DNA from 2 places in the Azospirillum sp. Sh1 genome. Region 1 is predicted to be linked to the other one. Evidence: predicted binding sites of a transcription regulator. Region 1 holds the regulator's gene; the other holds the start of a gene.

What was found. Region 1 encodes PhoB, which activates phosphate uptake and scavenging genes when phosphate is short. Its sites were predicted from a motif close to TNTCATAAAACTGTCA; they were not measured.
Region 2: ugpB (sn-glycerol-3-phosphate ABC transporter substrate-binding protein UgpB) is a predicted target of PhoB. The motif match lies at 2,262-2,277, and genes of this name have one in related genera.

The regions. Positions count from the first base shown of each region.
Region 1 is NZ_VTTK01000013.1:40,256-50,089, reverse strand. It holds gene FZ029_RS15180 (ATP-binding protein) at 1-766, shown strand, start outside; gene FZ029_RS15175 (PstS family phosphate ABC transporter substrate-binding protein) at 895-1,950, shown strand; gene pstC (phosphate ABC transporter permease subunit PstC) at 1,976-3,358, shown strand; gene pstA (phosphate ABC transporter permease PstA) at 3,351-4,664, shown strand; gene pstB (phosphate ABC transporter ATP-binding protein PstB) at 4,780-5,526, shown strand; gene phoB (phosphate regulon transcriptional regulator PhoB) at 5,622-6,326, shown strand; gene FZ029_RS15150 (SAM-dependent chlorinase/fluorinase) at 6,474-7,202, shown strand; gene FZ029_RS15145 (Bax inhibitor-1/YccA family protein) at 7,286-8,011, opposite strand; gene FZ029_RS15140 (FtsX-like permease family protein) at 8,158-9,834, opposite strand, start outside.
Region 2 is NZ_VTTK01000003.1:68,967-78,800, reverse strand. It holds gene ugpA (sn-glycerol-3-phosphate ABC transporter permease UgpA) at 1-502, opposite strand, end outside; gene ugpB (sn-glycerol-3-phosphate ABC transporter substrate-binding protein UgpB) at 692-2,047, opposite strand; gene FZ029_RS04890 (ATP-binding protein) at 2,332-3,978, opposite strand; gene FZ029_RS04885 (SprT family zinc-dependent metalloprotease) at 4,249-5,007, shown strand; gene FZ029_RS04880 (EAL domain-containing protein) at 5,033-8,305, opposite strand; gene purB (adenylosuccinate lyase) at 8,756-9,834, shown strand, end outside.

The sequences.
Region 1 (9,834 bases):
GATCATGCATGACCAGGCCAGCCGCATGACCCGGCTGGTCAACGACCTGCTGTCGCTGTCCCGCATCGAACTGGACGAGCATATGCCGCCCAGCGGCCGGGTCGACGTGGTGGAAGAACTGGAGAACGTCATCGCCGCGCTGCAGCTGAAAGCGGCGGAGCGCCGCATCCGCCTGCGTCTGGAAGCGCCGGAGGAGCTGCCGCCCGTCGTCGGCGACGAGGACCAGCTGACCCAGGTCTTCCAGAACCTCGTCAGCAACGCGATCAAATACACGCGCGAAGACACCGACGTGACCGTCACCGTCGCGCTGGCCGACGGCGCGGCGGTGGGCTTCACCGGCCTGCCCGCCTCCGGCGGTGCGGTGAAGGACAAGCGCGCGCAGCGCGGCGGCACCGCGATGGTGTCGGTGTCGGTGCGCGACCGGGGCGACGGCATCGCCCGCACCCATTTGCCCCGCCTGACCGAACGCTTCTACCGGGTCGATGCCGCGCGCTCCCGCGCCATGGGCGGAACCGGGTTGGGGTTGGCCATCGTCAAGCACATCCTGAACCGCCACCGTGGCCGCCTGACCATCGAAAGCGAGGTCGGGGTGGGCAGCGCCTTCACGGTTTATTTGCCTGCGGTTGGAGAAGCCGCACCCCCCTCTCCCCCCCGGGGAGAGGGGGGTGCGGGGGGGACGCTCCAGGATTTTCGTGGAAGGGCCGCCGCGCTTCCCCCTCACCCTAACCCTCTCCCCGGGGGGGAGAGGGGACTTGGCGGTTTGTGAGAGCGGTGGATCGTTCTGTGACGCTGTCATGAAAGTGTCATAAAAACGCAATCATTCGGTCGCCCTCCCGGTCTATGGTCCGCGCCATTCCGATGGACCAGTCTCCGTTTCCTGAAGGAGGGGCACCAGTGACCACCCGGACGCATGTCTTCGCCGCGACCGCCCCGGCCCTGACTCTGGCCTTGGCGCTCGGCCTTGCCACCGCCCCCGCGTCGGCGCAATCGCGCGACCAGATCCGCGCTGTCGGCTCCTCCACCGTCTTCCCCTTCACCACCGCGGTGGCGGAGGCCTTCGGCAAGACCGGCAAGTTCAAGACCCCGGTGGTCGAATCGACCGGCACCGGCGGCGGGCTGAAGCTGTTCTGCGCCGGCGTCGGCCCGGCGCATCCCGACATCGCCAACGCCTCGCGCCGGATCAAGAAGTCGGAGGTCGACCAGTGCGCCGCCAACGGCGTCACCACGATCACCGAACTGAAGATCGGCTATGACGGCATCGCGCTGGCCTCGTCCAGGAAGGCCGCTCCGGTGTCGCTGTCGACCGTCGTGCTGTGGAAGGCGCTGGCGAAGGAGGTGCCGGTGAACGGTGCGCTGGTCGCCAATCCTTACCGGCTGTGGTCCGACATCGACCCGTCGCTGCCCAAGGCGGCGATCGAGGTGCTGGGGCCGCCGCCCACCTCCGGTACGCGCGACACCTTCAACGAGCTGGCGATGCTGGAAGGCTGCAAGAAGGTGGCCGAGGTCGCCAAGGCGGTCCCCGACGAGAAGGCGCGCGAACGCGCCTGCATGACGATCCGCGAGGACGGCGCCTATGTCGAAGCCGGCGAGAACGACAACCTGATCGTCCAGAAGCTGGCCGCCAACCCCAACGCCTTCGGTGTCTTCGGCTACAGCTATCTCGACCAGAACCGCGACACGCTGCAGGCGGCGAAGATGGACGGGGTCGACCTGACCGCGGAGACCGTCGCCGCCGGCAAGTACGAGCTGGCGCGTCCGCTCTACATCTATGTCAAGAACGCCCATGCCGGCGTCATACCGGGCATCCGCGAGTTCATCGGCGAATACACCTCCGAACGCGCGCTGGGCGACGACGGCTATCTGGTCGACAAGGGCCTGATCCCCGAGCCGAAGGCGCTGCGCGAGGCGGCCCGCGTCGAGGCGGTGAACCTGACCCCGCTGCAGTTCTGATCCCTCTTCTACCTGAGCGACCCGCATGCAGCTGACCCTCCTCGCCCTGATCCTGGCCCTGCTCACCGTGATCGGCTTCCTGATCGGCCGGTCGCGCGCGGCATCGTCGGTCGGCGGGCGGGTGGCGGAGCTGCATTCGGTCCCCTCCTACCATGGCGTCTATGTCGCGCTGTGGGCCGGGCTGCCGGCGCTGCTGCTGTTCGTCGCCTGGACGGCGTCGGAAGGCTGGCTGGCGATGCAACTGGTGCTGTCGGCATTGCCCGATCGGCTGACCACCGGCGACGGCCAGTCGGTCGGCCTGCTGAAGGCCGACATCCTCAACCTCGCCCACGGCATCGCCACCGGGCGCGAGGCCGATCCGCTGGTGGCGGAGGCGGCCCGCCGCTACGCCGCCTTCCGCGATCTCGCCGACTGGAGCCTGCTGGCCGTCGGCGCCAGCCTCGCCGTCGCCGGGCTGGCCTGGGGCCGTCACCGCATCGGCCCGGACCTGCGCGCACGCCCGGCGGTGGAGCGGGTGGTGCGGGTGGCTCTGGTCTTCTGCTCGCTGGTCGCCATCCTGACCACGGTCGGCATCGTCCTGTCGCTGCTGTTCGAGGCGCTGCGCTTCTTCACCGTCGTCTCGCCGCTCGACTTCCTGTTCGGCACCCATTGGAGCCCGCAGACGGCGATGCGGGCCGATCAGGTCGGGTCCAGCGGCTCCTTCGGCGCGATCCCGCTGTTCGCCGGCACGCTTCTCATCACCGTCATCGCGATGCTGGTGGCGGTGCCGGTCGGGCTGATGGCGGCGATCTACATGTCGGAATATGCCGGGCGCGGCGTGCGCACCTGGCTGAAGCCGGCGCTGGAGATCCTGGCCGGCATCCCGACGGTGGTCTACGGCTTCTTCGCCGCGCTGACCATGGCGCCCTTCGTCCGCTCTGTGGGCGAGGCGCTGGGGCTGGACGTCAGTTCGGAATCGGCGCTGGCGGCCGGCATCGTCATGGGGGTGATGATCATCCCCTTCGTCAGCTCGCTGTCGGACGACGTCATCAACGCGGTGCCGCAGAGCTTGCGTGACGGCTCCTACGGCCTCGGCGCCACCAAGTCGGAAACGATCAGGCAGGTGGTCCTGCCGGCGGCGCTGCCGGGCATCGTCGCCGCGGTGATGCTGGCGGTCAGCCGCGCCATCGGCGAGACGATGATCGTCACCATGGCGTCCGGCCTGACCGCCAACATGACCGCCAACCCGCTGCAGGCGGTGACCACCGTCACCACCCAGATCGCCACGCTGCTGGTCGGCGACCAGGAGTTCGACAGCCCGAAGACGCTGTCGGCCTTCGGCCTCGGCCTCGTGCTGTTCCTCGTCACGCTCTGCCTCAACATGGTCGCCCTGCGGGTGGTCCGGACCTATCGGGAAAAATATGACTGACCTCGTCGAGCAGGACGTGGCGGCCGTGACGCCATCCCCTGCCCCTGCCACCCCCGTGAAATCGCGCCTGCGCAGCGAGGCCTTCGCCCGCCGTCTGCGCGCCCGCCATGCCGCGGAGCGCCGCTTCCGGCTGGCCGGGGCCGCCGCGGTGGCGCTGGCGGCGCTGATCCTGGTGCTGCTGCTGGGCTCCATCGTTACCAAGGGCGCTAGTGCCTTCCTGGAGGCGCGGATCCGGCTGGAGGTGACGCTCGATCCGGCGGAGGTCGCCGACCGCAACTACACCGCCCTGCTGCGCCGGGCGCTCTACGCCCACTTCCCGCAGGTCACCGACCGCGCTGGCCGCCGCGTGCTGAACGACCTCCTGTCGTCGGGCGCGCCGTACGAGCTGGAAACGATGGTCGCCAAGGACCCGGCGCTGGTCGGGACGACCCGGACCGTCTGGGTACGCGCCGACGACCAGATCGACCAGCTGGTGAAGGGCGGCTATCGCCGCGACCTGCCGGAGAGCGAGCGCGGCCTCAGCGACGCCAAAGTCGCGGCGGCCGACGCGCTGCTGGCGTCCGGCGCGCTGGCGCAGGGCTTCAACACCACCCTGTTCACCGCCGGCGACAGCCGCGAACCGGAACAGGCGGGCATCGGCGGCGCCATCGTCGGCTCGCTGCTGACCCTGCTGGTGACCATGGCGCTGTCGGTGCCGGTCGGCATCTCCGCCGCGGTCTATCTGGAGGAATTCGCGCCGAAGAACCGCTGGACCGATCTGATCGAGGTGAACATCAACAACCTCGCCGCGGTGCCGTCGATCATCTTCGGCCTGCTGGGCCTCGCGGTGTTCCTCGGCTTCTTCGGCATGCCGCGCTCCGCCCCGCTGGTCGGCGGGCTGGTGATGGCGCTGATGACACTGCCGGTCATCATCATCGCGTCCCGCGTCGCGCTGAAGGCGGTGCCGCCGTCGATCCGCGAGGCGGCGCTGGGCATCGGCGCCTCGCCCCTGCAGACGGTGCTGCACCATGTGCTGCCGCTGGCGATGCCCGGCATCCTGACCGGCACCATCATAGGCATGGCCCGCGCACTGGGCGAGACGGCGCCGCTGCTGATGATCGGCATGGTCGCCTTCATCGTCGACATCCCCCACGGGCTGACCGACAGCGCCACGGTGCTGCCGGTGCAGATCTACATGTGGGCCGACAGTCCGGAACGTGCCTTCACCGAGCGCACCTCCGCGGCGATCCTGATCCTGCTCGGCGTCCTGATCCTGCTGAACGGGGCGGCCGTGATCCTGCGCAAGATTTTCGAGAGACGGTGGTGAGCGCCCCATGAGCATTCCAGGCAGCATTAAAAGCGGCATCCCGAGCCAGTTGAAGCTGCGGCCCCGTGGCGACCGGCAACCGAACCGGGCGTCCGGCGCCGCCCTGCCTGCCAAGATGACCGCCCGCGGGGTGAAGGTGTTCTACGGCGCCAAGCAGGCGTTGAAGGGCATCGATCTCGACATCCAGGAAAACCGGGTGCTGGCGCTGATCGGCCCGTCCGGCTGCGGCAAGTCCACCTTCCTGCGCTGCCTGAACCGGATGAACGACACCGTCGAGGGGTGCCGGGTCGAAGGGCGGATCGCGCTCGACGGTGAGGACGTCTATGGCAAGGCCGTCGATGCGGTGCAGCTGCGCGCCCGTGTCGGCATGGTGTTCCAGAAGCCGAACCCCTTCCCGAAATCGATCTACGACAACGTCTCCTACGGCCCGCGCATCCACGGACTCGCTTCCGGACGCGACGAGTTGGACGAGGTGGTGCAGACCTCGCTGAAGCGCGCCGGCCTGTGGGCGGAGGTCAAGGACCGCCTGCGCGAACCCGGCACCAGCCTGTCCGGCGGCCAGCAGCAGCGGCTGTGCATCGCCCGCGCCATCGCCGTCAGCCCCGAGGTGATCCTGATGGACGAGCCCTGCTCGGCGCTCGACCCCATCGCGACCGCCCATATCGAGGAGCTGATCGACGAGCTGCGGGCCAACTACACCATCGTCATCGTCACCCACAACATGCAGCAGGCCGCCCGCGTGTCGCAGCGCACCGCCTTCTTCCATCTGGGCGAGATGGTGGAGTGCGACGACACCGAGGAGATCTTCACCAACCCGCGCGACGAGCGCACCCAGGGCTACATCACCGGCCGCTATGGCTGAGCCGCTGTCCCTATGCCCGCCCCCCTTCCCTCCTGTGTTGAAAAGGCTGTGCCATGCCGGTTAACGTCGAGACGCGCGCTGTGAACGGAGCCACCATGAACGCGGCCCTCAAGCCGCTCGTCCTGATCGTCGAGGACGAGGCCGACATCCTGACGCTGCTGAAGTACAACCTGGAAAAGGAAGGCTTCCGCGTCGCCACCGCCAGCGACGGCGAGGAGGCCCTGCTGGCCGCCGGCGAACAGACGCCGCACATCGTGCTGCTCGACTGGATGCTGCCGCTGATGAGCGGTCTGGAGGTGTGCCGCCAGCTGCGCCGCAATGCCAAGACCCGCGACATCCCGATCATCATGCTGACCGCCCGCGGCGAGGAAGGCGACCGGGTGCGCGGCCTGAATTCCGGCGCCGACGACTATATCACCAAGCCCTTCTCACCGACCGAGCTGGTCGCCCGCATGCGCGCGGTTTTGCGCCGCGCCTCCCCCGGCATGACCGACGAGGTGCTGACCTTCGCCGACGTGACGATGGACTTGGCCGCCCACCGCGTACGCCGCAACAGCCGGGACGTACATCTCGGACCCACCGAATTCCGCCTGCTGCGCCACTTCATGCAGCATCCCGGCCGCGTTTTTTCGCGTGAACAGCTGCTCGATCTGGTGTGGGGCCATGACGTGTACGTCGAGCCGCGTACGGTCGACGTACACATCCGCCGCCTGCGCAAGGCGATGAATGAAGAGGACGAATTGGACCTGATCCGCACCGTGCGGTCGGCGGGCTACGCGCTGGATACGAAGTCGATGTGAGGGTATTGGCATTGATTGCCCCCTCCCCATCCCTCCCCCACCTTCGGTGGGAGAGGGTGCCTTCTGCGAAGCGGCGGCAGTCCCCTCTCCCGCGATAGCGGGGGAGGGTTAGGGAGGGGGGCAAGGCTACGGAGGGAGCAACACCGCATGATCCTGCTCTTCACCGACTTCGGCCTCTCCGGCCCCTATACCGGCCAGATGAAGGCGGTGTTGGCGCAACAGGCGCCCACCGTCCCCGTCATCGATCTGTTCGCCGACGCCCCCGCCTTCGACCCGCAGCTCTCCGCCTATCTGCTGGCGGCCTACGCCCCGGCCTTCCCGGCCGGCAGCGTCTTCCTCTGCGTGGTCGATCCCGGCGTCGGCACCGAACGGTGGCCGGTGATGGTCGAGGCCGACGGGCGGTGGTTCGTCGGTCCCGACAATGGCCTGTTCGCCCTGATCGCCCGCCGCGCAACGTCGCTAAACGCCTGGACCATCGACTGGATTCCCGATCGGCTGTCCGCCAGCTTCCACGGCCGCGACCTGTTCGCCCCCGTCGCCGCCGGCCTCGCCACCGGCCGCAGCATCGAGCGCAGTCCGCTCGCCCCCGCCGCCATCGACCGCCCCGACTGGCCGGACGAGTTGGCCCGCATCGTCTATGTCGACGTCTACGGCAACGCCATGACCGGCATGCGCGCCGCCGCCCTGCCCGCCGATGCGGTGCTGACCGCCGCCAGCAGCCGCATCGCCCGCGCCCGCACCTTCGGCGCCGTCGGGCCGGGACAGCCGCTGTGGTACGAGAACTCCAACGGGTTGGCGGAGATCGCGGTCAACCGCGGGCGGGCCGACCGGGTGCTGGGTCTGGCGGTCGGCGACCCGGTGATCGTTGAGACCTGACCAAAAGAAAACCGCCCGGAAGCGGGGGGCTTCCGGGCGGCTGCTGCTTTGATCCGATGCTTGTCCGATCAGGCGTCTCGGGATCAGTCGTTGTTGCGCTGGCCCAGGAACTGCAGCAGGAACTGGAACAGGTTGATGAAGTCCAGGTACAGCGTCAGGGCGCCCATCAGGGCCAGCTTGCCGGTGCTCTCGTGATCGTAGCCCTCGGCGTAGCTTTCCTTGATCGACTGCGTGTCATAGGCGGTCAGACCGGTGAAGATCAGCACGCCGATGGCGGAGATCGCGAAATGCAGGGCCGGCGACTGGAAGAAGATGTTCGCCAGGCCGGCGATCACCAGGCCGATGACGCCCATCATCAGGAACGAGCCCATCTTCGACAGGTCGGCCTTCGTGGTGTAGCCGTAGAGGCTCATCGCCAGGAAGGTGGCGGCGGTGACGAAGAAGGTCAGCGCGATCGACGCCCCGGTGAAGACCAGGAAGATGGCCGACATCGACAGGCCCATGGCACCGCAATAGGCCCAGAAGATCATCTGTGCCGATGCGAAGGACAGGCGCTGGATGCCGAAGGACAGCACCATGACGAAGGCCAGCGGGGCCAGCATCACTACCCACTTCAGCGGCGTGCCGAAAATGGCCTGGAGCATGGCCGGGCTGGACGACACGAGCGCGGCGACCAGACCCGTCAGGATCAGGCCGGCACCCATGTAGTTGTACACGCGCAGCATGTGCTGGCGCAGGCCTTCGTCGAAGTATCCCCGATCTGTCGCGCGGCCTGCGGTCGCGAAGCGGTTATAGGTCGGGTCTGCCATGGTTTGGTTTCCTCGGTGGAATTGGGTGATCCCGTCGCAGGACATATTGGCGAGCCCGCCATGCGGTTCAATAGGAATCGACAGCGCTTTTTCTAGATGAAAAAGCTTTCACGATTCGTTTTTCCTGCGGCTTTCTGACGCGCGAATCATTCGTTCCGAAGCAATGGCGCCGAAGGCTGGCCCAAAGCCCGCCAAGTACCATAGAACCCGAAAGCAAGCGTGATCGCCGTGCTCAGCAATGCGGTGGTGACCACCGCCGACGGCAGGAAGTTCCACTCCCAATGCATCAGGAACGTCAGCACGGCCCAGGCGGTCAGCGTGCCGATGATGCCGGCAATGACCGCGGTCAGCAGACCCAACAGCCCGTATTCCAGCAGAAAGGCGCGCAGCACGTCGCCGCGCGTGGCCCCCAGCACCTTCAGGACAACCGCGTCGTAGACCCGGCGGCGGTGCCCGGCGGCGACTGCGCCGGCCAGAACCAGCGTGCCGGCGGCCAGCGTGATGCCGGCGACGATGCGCACCGCGGTGCCGATATGGCCCAGCATTTCCGACACCGTGTCCAGCGCGTCCTTCACCCGCACCATGGTGATGTTGGGGAAGCGTTGCAGCACGGCGCGCTGCACCTGCGTTTCGGCATCCGGCGTGGCGCGGACGGTGGCGACCCAGGTCTGCGGCGCGCCTTCCAGCGTGCCGGGGGCGAAGACCATGGTGAAGTTGATCGCCATGCTGCTGAAATCGGCGGAGCGCACGTTGGCGACCTTCGCCTCGATGCTGCGGCCCAGAATGTTGATGGTCATGGTGGCGCCGGGACCGATGCCGAAGGCCTCGGCCACGCTCTGGTGGATGGAGATCAGCGGCGGCCCGGCATAATCCTGCGGCCACCAGCTGCCGGCGGTGACGGTGGAATGCTTCGGCACCGTCGCGGAATAGGTGATGCCGCGGTCGCCGGCCAGGATCCAGGCCTGCTCCGGATTGATCAGCGCCTTTTCGGCCTCCTGCCCGTTCACCCGTTCGATCCGGCCGCGCAGGCTCGGCACCGCTTCGAAGGCGCTGGTGCCGGGGACGGCGGTCACGAGGTCGCGCAAGGGATCGAACTGGTCACGCTGGATGTCGACGAAGAAGAAGGCCGGGGCGTCCTGCGGGATCGTCTCCGACACCCGGCGGGCGAAGTTTCCCTGGATCAGCGCGATGGCGACCAGCACCGTCAATCCCAGCCCCAGCGACAGCACCACCGCCGCCGTCGGATTGCCCGGCCGGTGCAGGTTGGCGAGCGCCAGCCGCAGCCCAGGGCGCCTGACGCGCCCCACCCGCTTGGCCCCCCAGGTGACCAGGGCGGCAGCGGCGCGGAAGGCGAGGAAGGTGGCGATGGACCCGCCGACGAACCACAGGGCGAAGATCTTGTTGTGCGCGGTCAGCACGGCCAGCCCGGCGAGCGCCAGGGCCGACAGGATCATCGCGACGGTATAGGGCGTGCGCGGCCGGCCACCCGCCGGGGCGATCACGTCGCGGAACAGGGCGCCAGCCGGCACCTCGCGCGCCCGGCCGAGCGGCCACAGCGAGAAGGTCAGCGCCGTCAGCACGCCATAGAGGGCGGCGAGTGCCAGGGCTCCGGGATAGACGCCGATATGGGCCGATACCGGCAGCACGCCGTCGAGCAGCCGCCCCAGCGCCAGCGGCGCCACCGCGCCCAGCGCCAGTCCGATAACGATTCCTAGCAGCGCCAACGCCAGGATCTGCGCCAGATAGAGCTGGAACACCAGGGCGCCGGGCGCGCCGATGCACTTCATCATGGCGATGGTGCGGGCGCGTGAGTCCAGATGGCT
Region 2 (9,834 bases), on a different contig from region 1:
GCTTCCAACTGGCGGCCATGATCACCATCACCAGCGCCTGCCCGCCGTTCAGCCGGTAATCCCAGTCATAGCCGAGCGACCGAAGCGCACGGCCGAAGGACCCGATGTCGGGATTGAAGATGAACATCCACAGCACCGCCGCGACTGCCGGAGCCAGCGCATAGGGCCAGATCAGCAGCGTCTTGTAGGCGCTGGCGCCCTTGATCTTCGAGTCGGCCAGCACCGCCAGCAGCAGCGCCACGCCCATCGCCAGCACCGTCACCGCGACGCTGAAGATCACCGTGGTCTTCAGCGTGTCGAGATAGTTCGGATCGCCCAGCACATGGGTGAAATTCTCGAACCAGACGAACTCGCTGCGGATGCCGAAGGCGTCCTGCAGATGCACCGACTGCCAGATCGCATTGGCTGCCGGCCAGATGAAGAACACCAGCGTCACCGCCACCTGCGGCGCAAGCAGCAGATAGGGCAACAGCCGGCTGTCGAAGGTGACGCGACGCTGCAAAGGATGGTCTTTCTATTTTATGCCCTCTCCCGCCCCGGGAGAGGGAGGGGACCCACCGCGAAGCGGTGGGGAGGGTGAGGGGCATTCCAGACATGGATTCTTGATCCTTGCCTCAACCCTCACCCTTCCCGCTTCGCGGGCCCCTTCCCTCTCCCGGGTCGGGAGAGGGAAATTTACGTTCAGCCGAAATCAGCCCTTGTTGGCCCGCTCGAAGTTGCGGAGCACGGTGTTGCCGCGCTTGATCGAGGCGTCCAATGCTTGGCGGGCGTCCTGCTGGCCCTGGAAGGCCTTCTCAAGCTCTTCCTGGATGATGTTGCGGATTTCCGGCAGGTTGCCCAGACGCAGGCCCATGCTGTTCTCGGTGGTGGGCGTGCGGGTCAGCTGCGCGGCCGGCACGTCGGCACCGGGGTTCTTTTCGTAATAGCCCTGCGCCTTGGCGATCTCGATACCCTTCAGCGTCACCGGGACATAGCCGGTGTCCATGTGCCACTTGGCGTCGACCTCGGGCTTGGCGAGATAGGTGAAGAACTGCGACACCGCCTTGTATTCGGCCGGGGTGCGCTTGGGCGAGGTCATCACCCAGAAGGCGGCGCCGCCGATGATGCCGTTCTTCGGGTCGTTGTTGGCGAATTCCGGCCAGTAGGGCAGCGGCGCGGCGCCCCAGGCGAAGGTCGCCTCCTTCAGGATGCGGCTGCGCAGCGAGGACGACCCCTGGATCATCGCGCACTCGCCCGACGGGAACAGCGCGTCCGGCTTGTTGTCACGGCCGCCGTACTTGAACAGCCCGTCCTTCTGCATGTCGATCAGCGTCTGGACATGCTTGACGTAGAGCGGGGCATCGATCTTCAGCTCGGCGTTCAGCCCGCCATAACCGTTCGCCTGGGTGGCGAAGGGCGTGTTGTGGATTGCGCCCAGCTGTTCAAGCTGCACCCAGGTCGGCCAGGAGGTGGTGAAGGGGCAACTGGACCCCGACGCCTTCAGCTTCTTCGCCGCATCGATCAGTTCCGGCCAGGTCGCCGGCGGCTTGGCGGGGTCGAGGCCGGCCTTCTGGAAGGCGTCCTTGTTGTAGAACATGATGGCGGTGGAGCTGTTGAACGGCAGCGCCATCATCTTCCCGTCCTTGGACGAGTAGTAGCCCTTGACCGCCGGGATATAGGCGTTGGGGTCGAAGGACGCGCCCGTTTCCTGCATCAGCTGATAGACCGGCTTCACCGCCGGGCCGGCGGCCATCATGGTCGCGGTCCCGACCTCGAACATCTGCACGATGTGCGGCGCGTTGCCGGCGCGGAAGGCGGCGATCGCCGCCTGCATCGTCTCCGGATAGCTGCCCTTGTAGGAGGCGTTGACCTGGACCGTCTGCTGGCTGTCGTTGAAGTCCTTGACGATCTGCTCCAACTGGCCGCCCAGCGGCTGCGGCAGACCGTGCCAGAAATCGATCACCGTCTTGGATTGCGCCAGCGCGGTGCCCGGCAGGGCGGCGGCGAACAGCAGCGCGGTGGCGGTGGCGGCGCCCGTCAGGAGGGCAAGCTTGCGGCGGGTCAACATGCGGTGGGTCTCCCTATCCCGGTATGGTGCGCGGTTGTCATGAGGGCAACGGGTTGCCGTCCCGCGACGCTTTCGTGAAGTTTTGGTGGCAGACGCATTCGGCCGTGTGTGCGATTGCGAAAAAGACCGGCTGCCCGATGGTCGCTTCCGAAATTGTTTGGTTGCTCTAAGCGTCACACTGCGCACGCATACCAGGGTCTGTCAAGACGCCGCTTTACAGTTTTATGACGTGAAAACCTAAGCGGTGAAATGTTGCGGAGCGAAAATGCGCAGGCGCGGAATGCCTAACGCGGGCAAGCGGTGTTGCAGGCGGTGTCGGCTCGCCGTCCGCCGGTCAGGAGGGCTCCCCGTCCGGCCTTCAGGCTGTGGCTCAGCAGGCGGCGCAGGGCGGCGGGGTCGCAGGGCTTGTGGACCAGGGGAAAGCCGCTGCGGTCGACGCTGCGCAGCCGGTCGGGATCGGTATCGCCGGTGACGATGACGCCCGGCACCCGCCGGCCGCAGCGGGCGCGCACGGCCTGGATGGCGTCGATGCCGGTCTCCGGCCCCGACAGCCGCAGGTCCGACAGCACGAGATCGGGGGGCGCGGCCCCCCCATCCAGCCCGGCGCAGGCCTCGTCGATGCCGCGGGCGGGGATGACGGCATAGCCCCAGCCCTGCAACAGCAGCCCGATCCCCTCCAGCTGCATCGCGTCGTCCTCGATCACCAGCACCGTGCCGGCGACCGAGGAAGCGGCGGCGGAAGCGGACTGGCCGACCGCCGGGTCAGGGTCGTCGCTGTCGGCGGACCCGTCGTCCGACCGGTCGCCGTCATTGCCGGCCAGCGGGACCTCCACCGCGAAGACGGAGCCTTTGCCGGGCTTGGAGCGCACCGTCACCGGATGCCCCAACACCTGCGCCAGCCGCCGCACGATGGCAAGACCAAGGCCCAGCCCCTGCTTGCGGTCGCGTCCGGGATTGCCGAGCTGGTGGAAGTCCTCGAAGATCACTGTTTGGTTGGACGGATCGATGCCGACGCCGGTGTCCCACACCTCGATGCGCAGGTTCTCACCGCGCCGCCGCGCCGCCAGCAGGATGCCGCCCTTCAGGGTGTAGCGCAGCGCGTTGGCCATGATCGGCCGCAGCAGCCGCTCCATCAGCACCGGATCGCTGGTCACCTGGGCATCGAGCGGGTGGACGTTGAAGCGCAGCCCCTTGGCCTCCGCCTCCGGCCCGAACTCCTCCAGCATCTTGGCGAGCAGTTCGTCGACCGGGAAGGTCTGCGGATTGGCGGTGACCAGCCCGGCTTCCAGCGCCGAGACCTCCAGCAGGGCGCGCAGCAGGGTCTCGCCGCCGATGATCGCCTGCTCCAGCTTGTTCGCCAGCTCGATGGAGGCCGGATCGGTCAGCCGGCCGCTCAGCAGATGGTGGAACAGGTGCATCGCCTGGAAGGGCTGGCGCAGGTCGTGGCTGGCCGCGGACAGGAACTTGCCCTTGGCGGTGCGGGCGCGTTCGGCATCGGCACGCGCCTGCGCGGTCTCCGCCCGCGCTTCGGCCAAGGCGGCGGCAATGACATCGGCAGCAGGGGCATCGGCGCTCAGCGCCACCGCGCGAATCCGCCCGCCGGCATCCGCCACCGGGGTCAGCGCCAGCGCAGACGGCAGGCCGGGAAACGGGCCGTCTGCGCCGGCCGCCATGCCGGCCGGCATACCTGTGGTCATCACCTGCCGCCGCAGCCGCTCGATTCCGTCCGCGGTGCCGGCGGGCAGACCGGCCTCCGCCAGGGTCCTCCCCTCCGCCGCGTCCGGCGGGCAGCCGAGAGCGTCGGTGAAGGCACGATTCGCCACCAGCACACGCCCATCCTCGCCAAGCAGGGCCTGGGGTGATCCGCCGGCCGACAGCAGGGCGTCCAACCAATCCTCGCGCGTCGGCATTTGTTCTGGGATGAGAGGCATCGGCATGTACTCGGCAAGGCTACGGGAAAGACCAACAACAGGAAAACGGGCGGCAGGACCGGCGATAAAAGGGAGGTCCACAGACCACTGCGTTACCTCTGCTTTATCTTGTGCTCCAATCGATCGTGTCAAATGTGACCTCAGTCCACCCCATGGCCTAAGTTCGTTCGAAAGCCTTAAGACTTAGATCAGAAGCCGGGCCGCCGCGCCATTCCGACAAAGGGCGGAGGACGCTTCCGCATCCGGCGTCGGCCGCGCTATAAGACGCCCATGGTGCAACGCCGCCCCGCCCCGTCCCGTCGCCGCAAGCGATCCACCGCCCGACCGCCGCAGCCGCCGCGGGCGCTGGAGATTTCCGGCCTGCCGATGCCGCTGGAGCTGCGGGAGAGCGCACGCGCGACCCGCATGACCCTGCGCGTCGATCCCGGCCGCGGGCTGGTCCAGGTGGTGGTGCCGGTCGGCGTGTCGGAAACCGACGCCCGCCAGTTCGTCGGCCGGCATGACGGCTGGCTGCGGGCGCGGCTGGCGGCGATGCCGCCCTCCCTGCCCTTCGCCGACGGCGCCAGCGTCCCCTATCTCGGCGTCGAGCATGTCATCCGGCACGACCCTGCCCTGCGCGGTGCGACCAGGATCGAGGACGGCGCCCTGCTGGTCGGTGGCCAGCCGGAGCATATCGCCCGCCGCATCCGCGATTTCCTGACCGCCGAGGCCAAGCGCGAACTGGCGACCCGCGCCCGGCTGAAGGCGGAGACCATCGGCGCCCGCGTCGCCGCCGTCACCATCCGCGACACCAAGAGCCGCTGGGGCAGCTGTTCATCCACCGGCCGGCTGTCCTTCTCCTGGCGCCTGATCCTGACGCCGGAGCCGGTGCTGGACTATGTCGTCGGGCATGAGGTGGCGCATCTGCGCGAGATGAACCATTCCCCGCGCTTCTGGGCGCTGTGCGCCAGCCTGACCGACGGCACCGGCGTGGAGTGGCCGCGGGCATGGCTGAAGGCGAACGGCACAAGGCTGCTGCGGTACGGGTGATGGCAATGCAGGTGAAGGCCGCCCTCTAGTCCACCACCTCCGCCACCCGCAGTTCGGACGCGGCGACATCGCGGCGGACGAACTCCAGGAAATCCTCGTAGGGCATCGGGCGGCCCAGCAGATAGCCCTGGCACTGGTCGCAGCCCATCGCGGCGAGGCAGTCGTACTGCTCCTCCGTCTCCACCCCTTCGGCCAGCGTCTGCATGCGCAAGGACCGGGCCATGCCGATGATCGCCTCGGCGATGGCGCCGCTGTCCGGGTCGTCGGCGCGCAGGCCGCTGACGAAGCTGCGGTCGATCTTCAGCTTGTCCACCCGGAAGCGCTTCAGATAGGCCAGCGAGGAATAGCCGGTGCCGAAATCGTCGATGGCGAGCGGCACGCCCATCTCGCGCAGTTGCGAGAAGGTTTCCGACACCACGTCGGACTCGTCCATCAGGACGCTTTCCGTCACCTCCAGCTCCAGCGCCGATGGCGGGATGCCGTAGGCCGACAGCCAGCCCGCCACCCGCTCCGCCAGTCCGGGGCGGCGCACCTGCACCGCCGACAGGTTGATGGCGATCAGCAGGTCGCGGTGGCGCAGCAGTTCCGACACCCGGCGGCAGGCCTCGCCCAGCACCCAGTCGCCGAGCGGCAGGATCAGGCCGGTATCCTCGGCCACCGGAATGAACTGGCCGGGCATGATCAGCGTGCCGTCGGGCTGGCGCCAGCGCACCAGCGCCTCCGCCCCGACCAGCCGGCGGTCGTCCAGCGAGAACTGCGGCTGGAAATGCAGCTCCAGCTCGTTGTTGGCCAAGGCGCGGCGCAGGTTGTTTTCGGTCCACATGCGATCCGACGCGCGGCGGTTCAGCTCCGGCGTGAAGAACCGGTAGGTCGCGCGCCCGGCTTCCTTGGCGGCGTACATCGCCATGTCGGCGCTCTTCAGCAGCGCGTCGATGCCGGTGCCGTCGTCGGGATAGACCGCGATGCCGATGGACGGCGTGACCTGCAGCTCGTGTCCGTCGATCAGATAGGGTTCCGACAGGGCGTGCAGCACCTTGCGCGCGACGATGTCGGCGGCGTCGGGGCTGTCCATGTCGCTGATGAGGATGATGAACTCGTCGCCGCCCTGCCGGCTGACCGTGTCGCTGGCCCGCACGGTGCCGGTCAGCCGCACCGCCACCTCGCGCAGAAGGCCGTCGCCGACCTGATGGCCCAGGCTGTCGTTGATGGTCTTGAAGCGGTCGAGATCGACGAACAGCAGCCCCACCTTCGTGTCGTGGCGCCCGGCGGCGAGGATCGCGCGCTGCAGCCGGTCGCGCAGCAGGAAGCGATTGGGCAGGTCGGTCAGGAAATCGAACTGGGCCAGATGGCGGATGCGCTCTTCCTGCGCCCGGGTCTCGGTGATGTCGGTGAAGGCGGCGATGTAGTTGGCGACGGCGCCGTCCTCGTTCCTCACCAGCTTGACGCTCAGCCATTCCGGAAACACCTCGCCGTTCTTGCGGGTGCTCCAGATCTCGCCGGCCCAATGGCCTTCGGTGCGCAGCTGCGCCCAAAGCTCGTCATAGAATTCCGGCGGGTTGCGGTCGGAGCGCAGGAATTCCGGGCCGCGGCCCAGCACCTCGTCCCGCCCATAGCCGGTGATGCGGGAGAAGGCGTCGTTGGCGGCGACGATCTGCCGGTGTTCGTTGGCGACGAACATGCCCTCCGCCGCGTTGTCGAACACCTTGGCCGACAGCCGCAGCTGCCATTCCGCCCGCTTGCGCTCGCTGATGTCGCGGGCGATCGCGGAGTAATAGACGTCGCCCTCGTAGGTGATACGGCTGGCGGTGACCTCAAGCTCCAGCATGCGGCCGTCGGCGGTGAGATAGGCGGTCTCGTAATGGCTGGCCGCGTCCTCCCCCTCCGCGGCGAAGCGCTTCAGCAGGTCGGCCTGCCCCATCACCAGATCGTCCAGCCTGCCGCCCAGCGCCTTGCAGCCGAAGGGATTGACATAGGCGATGCGCAGGCCGGCGTCGGCCAGCACGACGATCTCCGACACATGGTCGATGAAGAAGTTGGCGAGATAGAGCTGGCGCGCCCGTTCGCGCAGCATGCTGTCGCTGTGCCGGACCCGCAGCTGGTAGCTGCCGACGATTCGCCGGATCCAGCCGGTGACCAGCCACGACACGCCCACCGATGCCGCCAGCGCCACGCCCAGGACGGCGACCGTGGTCCAGACCCGCTGGTTGACGCCGCGGCTGATCTCCGCCCGGCGGGCCTCCATCTCCCGGCCGACATCGTCGATGTAGGAGCCGGCGACCAGGATCCACCCCCAGACGTTGGGGGCGGAGACATAGGCCATCTTCGGCGTCGGCCGCGCCGAGACCGGATGGATCCAGTCGTAGCGCAGCTCGCCGCCGCCCTGACGCCCGAGGTCCAGCATGCGGGTGACGATGTCGCGCTCCGTCTTCCACGGCAGGTCGCGGGCGCTCATTCCCTCCGACGCCGGGGCGGTGGGCGACAGCAGCACTTGCCCGTCCTGGCGCAGCACGCCGATGAAGCCGGTCTCGCCGAACCGGAAGGAGCGCAGGCGATCCAGCGATTCATGCTGCAGCCGCGTCTCCACGGCGCTCAGCGAATCGCTGGCTCCGATCAGCCAGTCATAGGGTTCGAACAGGCGGACGAAGGCCAACTTGTCGACGGTCTGCGTCTGATCGTCGGACTGGCTCACGCGATAGCGGGCGAAGCCGCGCCGGTTGGGATCATGGGCCGCCCGCATCAGCTCGCCCACGACCGAATCCTCCGTCGTGTCGGGCGCGGCGGAGGGCGACGTCCCGTCCTTTGGCGCCCCCTCCCTCGACGGGTCAACCGGCATCAGCACCGAACTGCCGTTCATGTCGTGGATGAAGTAGTAGCCGCGTCCACCGGAAAAGCGCAGCGGCCGCAGGGTCTGCTTGATCGATTCCTTCACCGCCGCTTCGGGCAGGATGTTCCGTTCGCGGTCATGGACGCTGCGGGCGATGGCATAGGCCTCGTTCACCTGGGTGCGCAGATGGTCCTTCAGCAGCGGCTCGACGCGCGAGCGCATGTAGGCCAGATAGGACTGCGCGTTCTCCACCTCCTGCACCAGGGTCTGACGCTGCTCCTGGAGATAGCGCGCCTCGCTCTGGCGCAGGTCGTGCTCCAGGTCCGCCCAATGCTGCCAGACGAAATAGAAGCCAAGCCCGAGGACGAGCGCCGACACCAGCGCCATCGACGCGAGGAACTGCAGGCGGTAGAGCCGGGCCTCGTCGGACGAGCGCGACGGCGCACGGACCAGTTCGACGACGGGGTCGGACAAGAAGGGCTCCCTTCGGATGGGCTTTCCGGATGCGGGCTTGGGCCGGCCCCGATGCGCTGTGCAAGTGTTGCTTAATGCTCGCACCGATTCAACTGCAAGCGAATCAAATCCACTGCGGCGCGACTCTTTGACTGTTTTCCTCTCCCCTGGATCGCCACGGGGTGGCGCTTCGGCGAACCGACAGGGAATTGGCGGAAAGTCGGTCCACTGAACCTTAGGCGCGGATTCCCTTCGGCCGGCAACGATTCGACCGCGAAGATTAATGACGCCGCCGGATGCCCTTGGGGCCGCCGCCGGGGCCAAGTCGGGGCCGGGTCGGGCACGGCGCATCGTGAGGCTTTAAAACGCCCCCCGGCACGGCTATGGTCGCGCGCGCGTGGCTTTGAGACCCGCAAGCCACCCCCGACCCAGCGCCCGAGACCCAGCGCCCGCATCTTCCGGAGAGTGCCGATGATCCCCCGCTATACCCGCCCCGAAATGGCCCGCATCTGGGAGCCGGAAAACCGCTTCCGCATCTGGTTCGAGATCGAGGCGCACGCCTGCGACGCGCAGGCCGAGCTGGGCGTGATCCCGAAGGACGCGGCCAAGGCGGTGTGGGAGCGCGGCAAGTGGGAGATCGACCGCATCGACGAGATCGAGCGCGAGACCCGGCACGACGTCATCGCCTTCCTGACCAACCTCGCCGAATATGTCGGCCCCGAGGCCCGCTTCGTCCACCAGGGCATGACCTCGTCGGACGTGCTGGACACCTGCCTCGCCGTGCAGATGACCCAGGCCGCCGACCTGCTGCTGGCCGACATGGACGCCCTGCTGGCCGCGCTGAAGCGCCGGGCGTACGAGCACAAGAACACCGTCACCATCGGCCGCAGCCACGGCATCCATGCCGAGCCGACGACCTTCGGCCTGAAGCTGGCCGGCCATTACGCCGCCTTCGTCCGCGGGCGCGAGCGTCTGGTCCAGGCGCGCAAGGACATCGCCACCTGCGCCATCTCCGGCGCGGTCGGTACCTTCGCCAACATCGACCCGCGGGTGGAGGAGCATGTCGCCGCCAAGCTGGGCCTGTCGGTGGAACCGGTTTCGACCCAGGTCATCCCGCGCGACCGCCACGCCTTCTACTTCTCCGTGCTGGGCGTGATCGCGTCGAGCATCGAGAATCTGGCGACGGAAATCCGCCACCTGCAGCGCACCGAGGTCCGCGAGGCGGAGGAGTATTTCCACCCCGGCCAGAAGGGCTCGTCGGCGATGCCGCACAAGCGCAACCCGGTCCTGTCGGAAAACCTGACCGGTCTGGCCCGCATCGTGCGCTCCGCCGTGGTCCCGGCGCTGGAGAACGTCGCGCTGTGGCACGAACGCGACATCTCCCACAGCTCGGTCGAGCGGATGATCGGCCCCGACGCCACCGTCACGCTGGACTTCGCCCTGGTGCGCCTGACCAGCATGATGGAAAAGCTGGTGGTCTATCCGGAGCGCATGCAGAAGAACCTGGACGACCTGGGCGGTCTGGTCTTCTCGCAGCGCGTCCTGCTGGC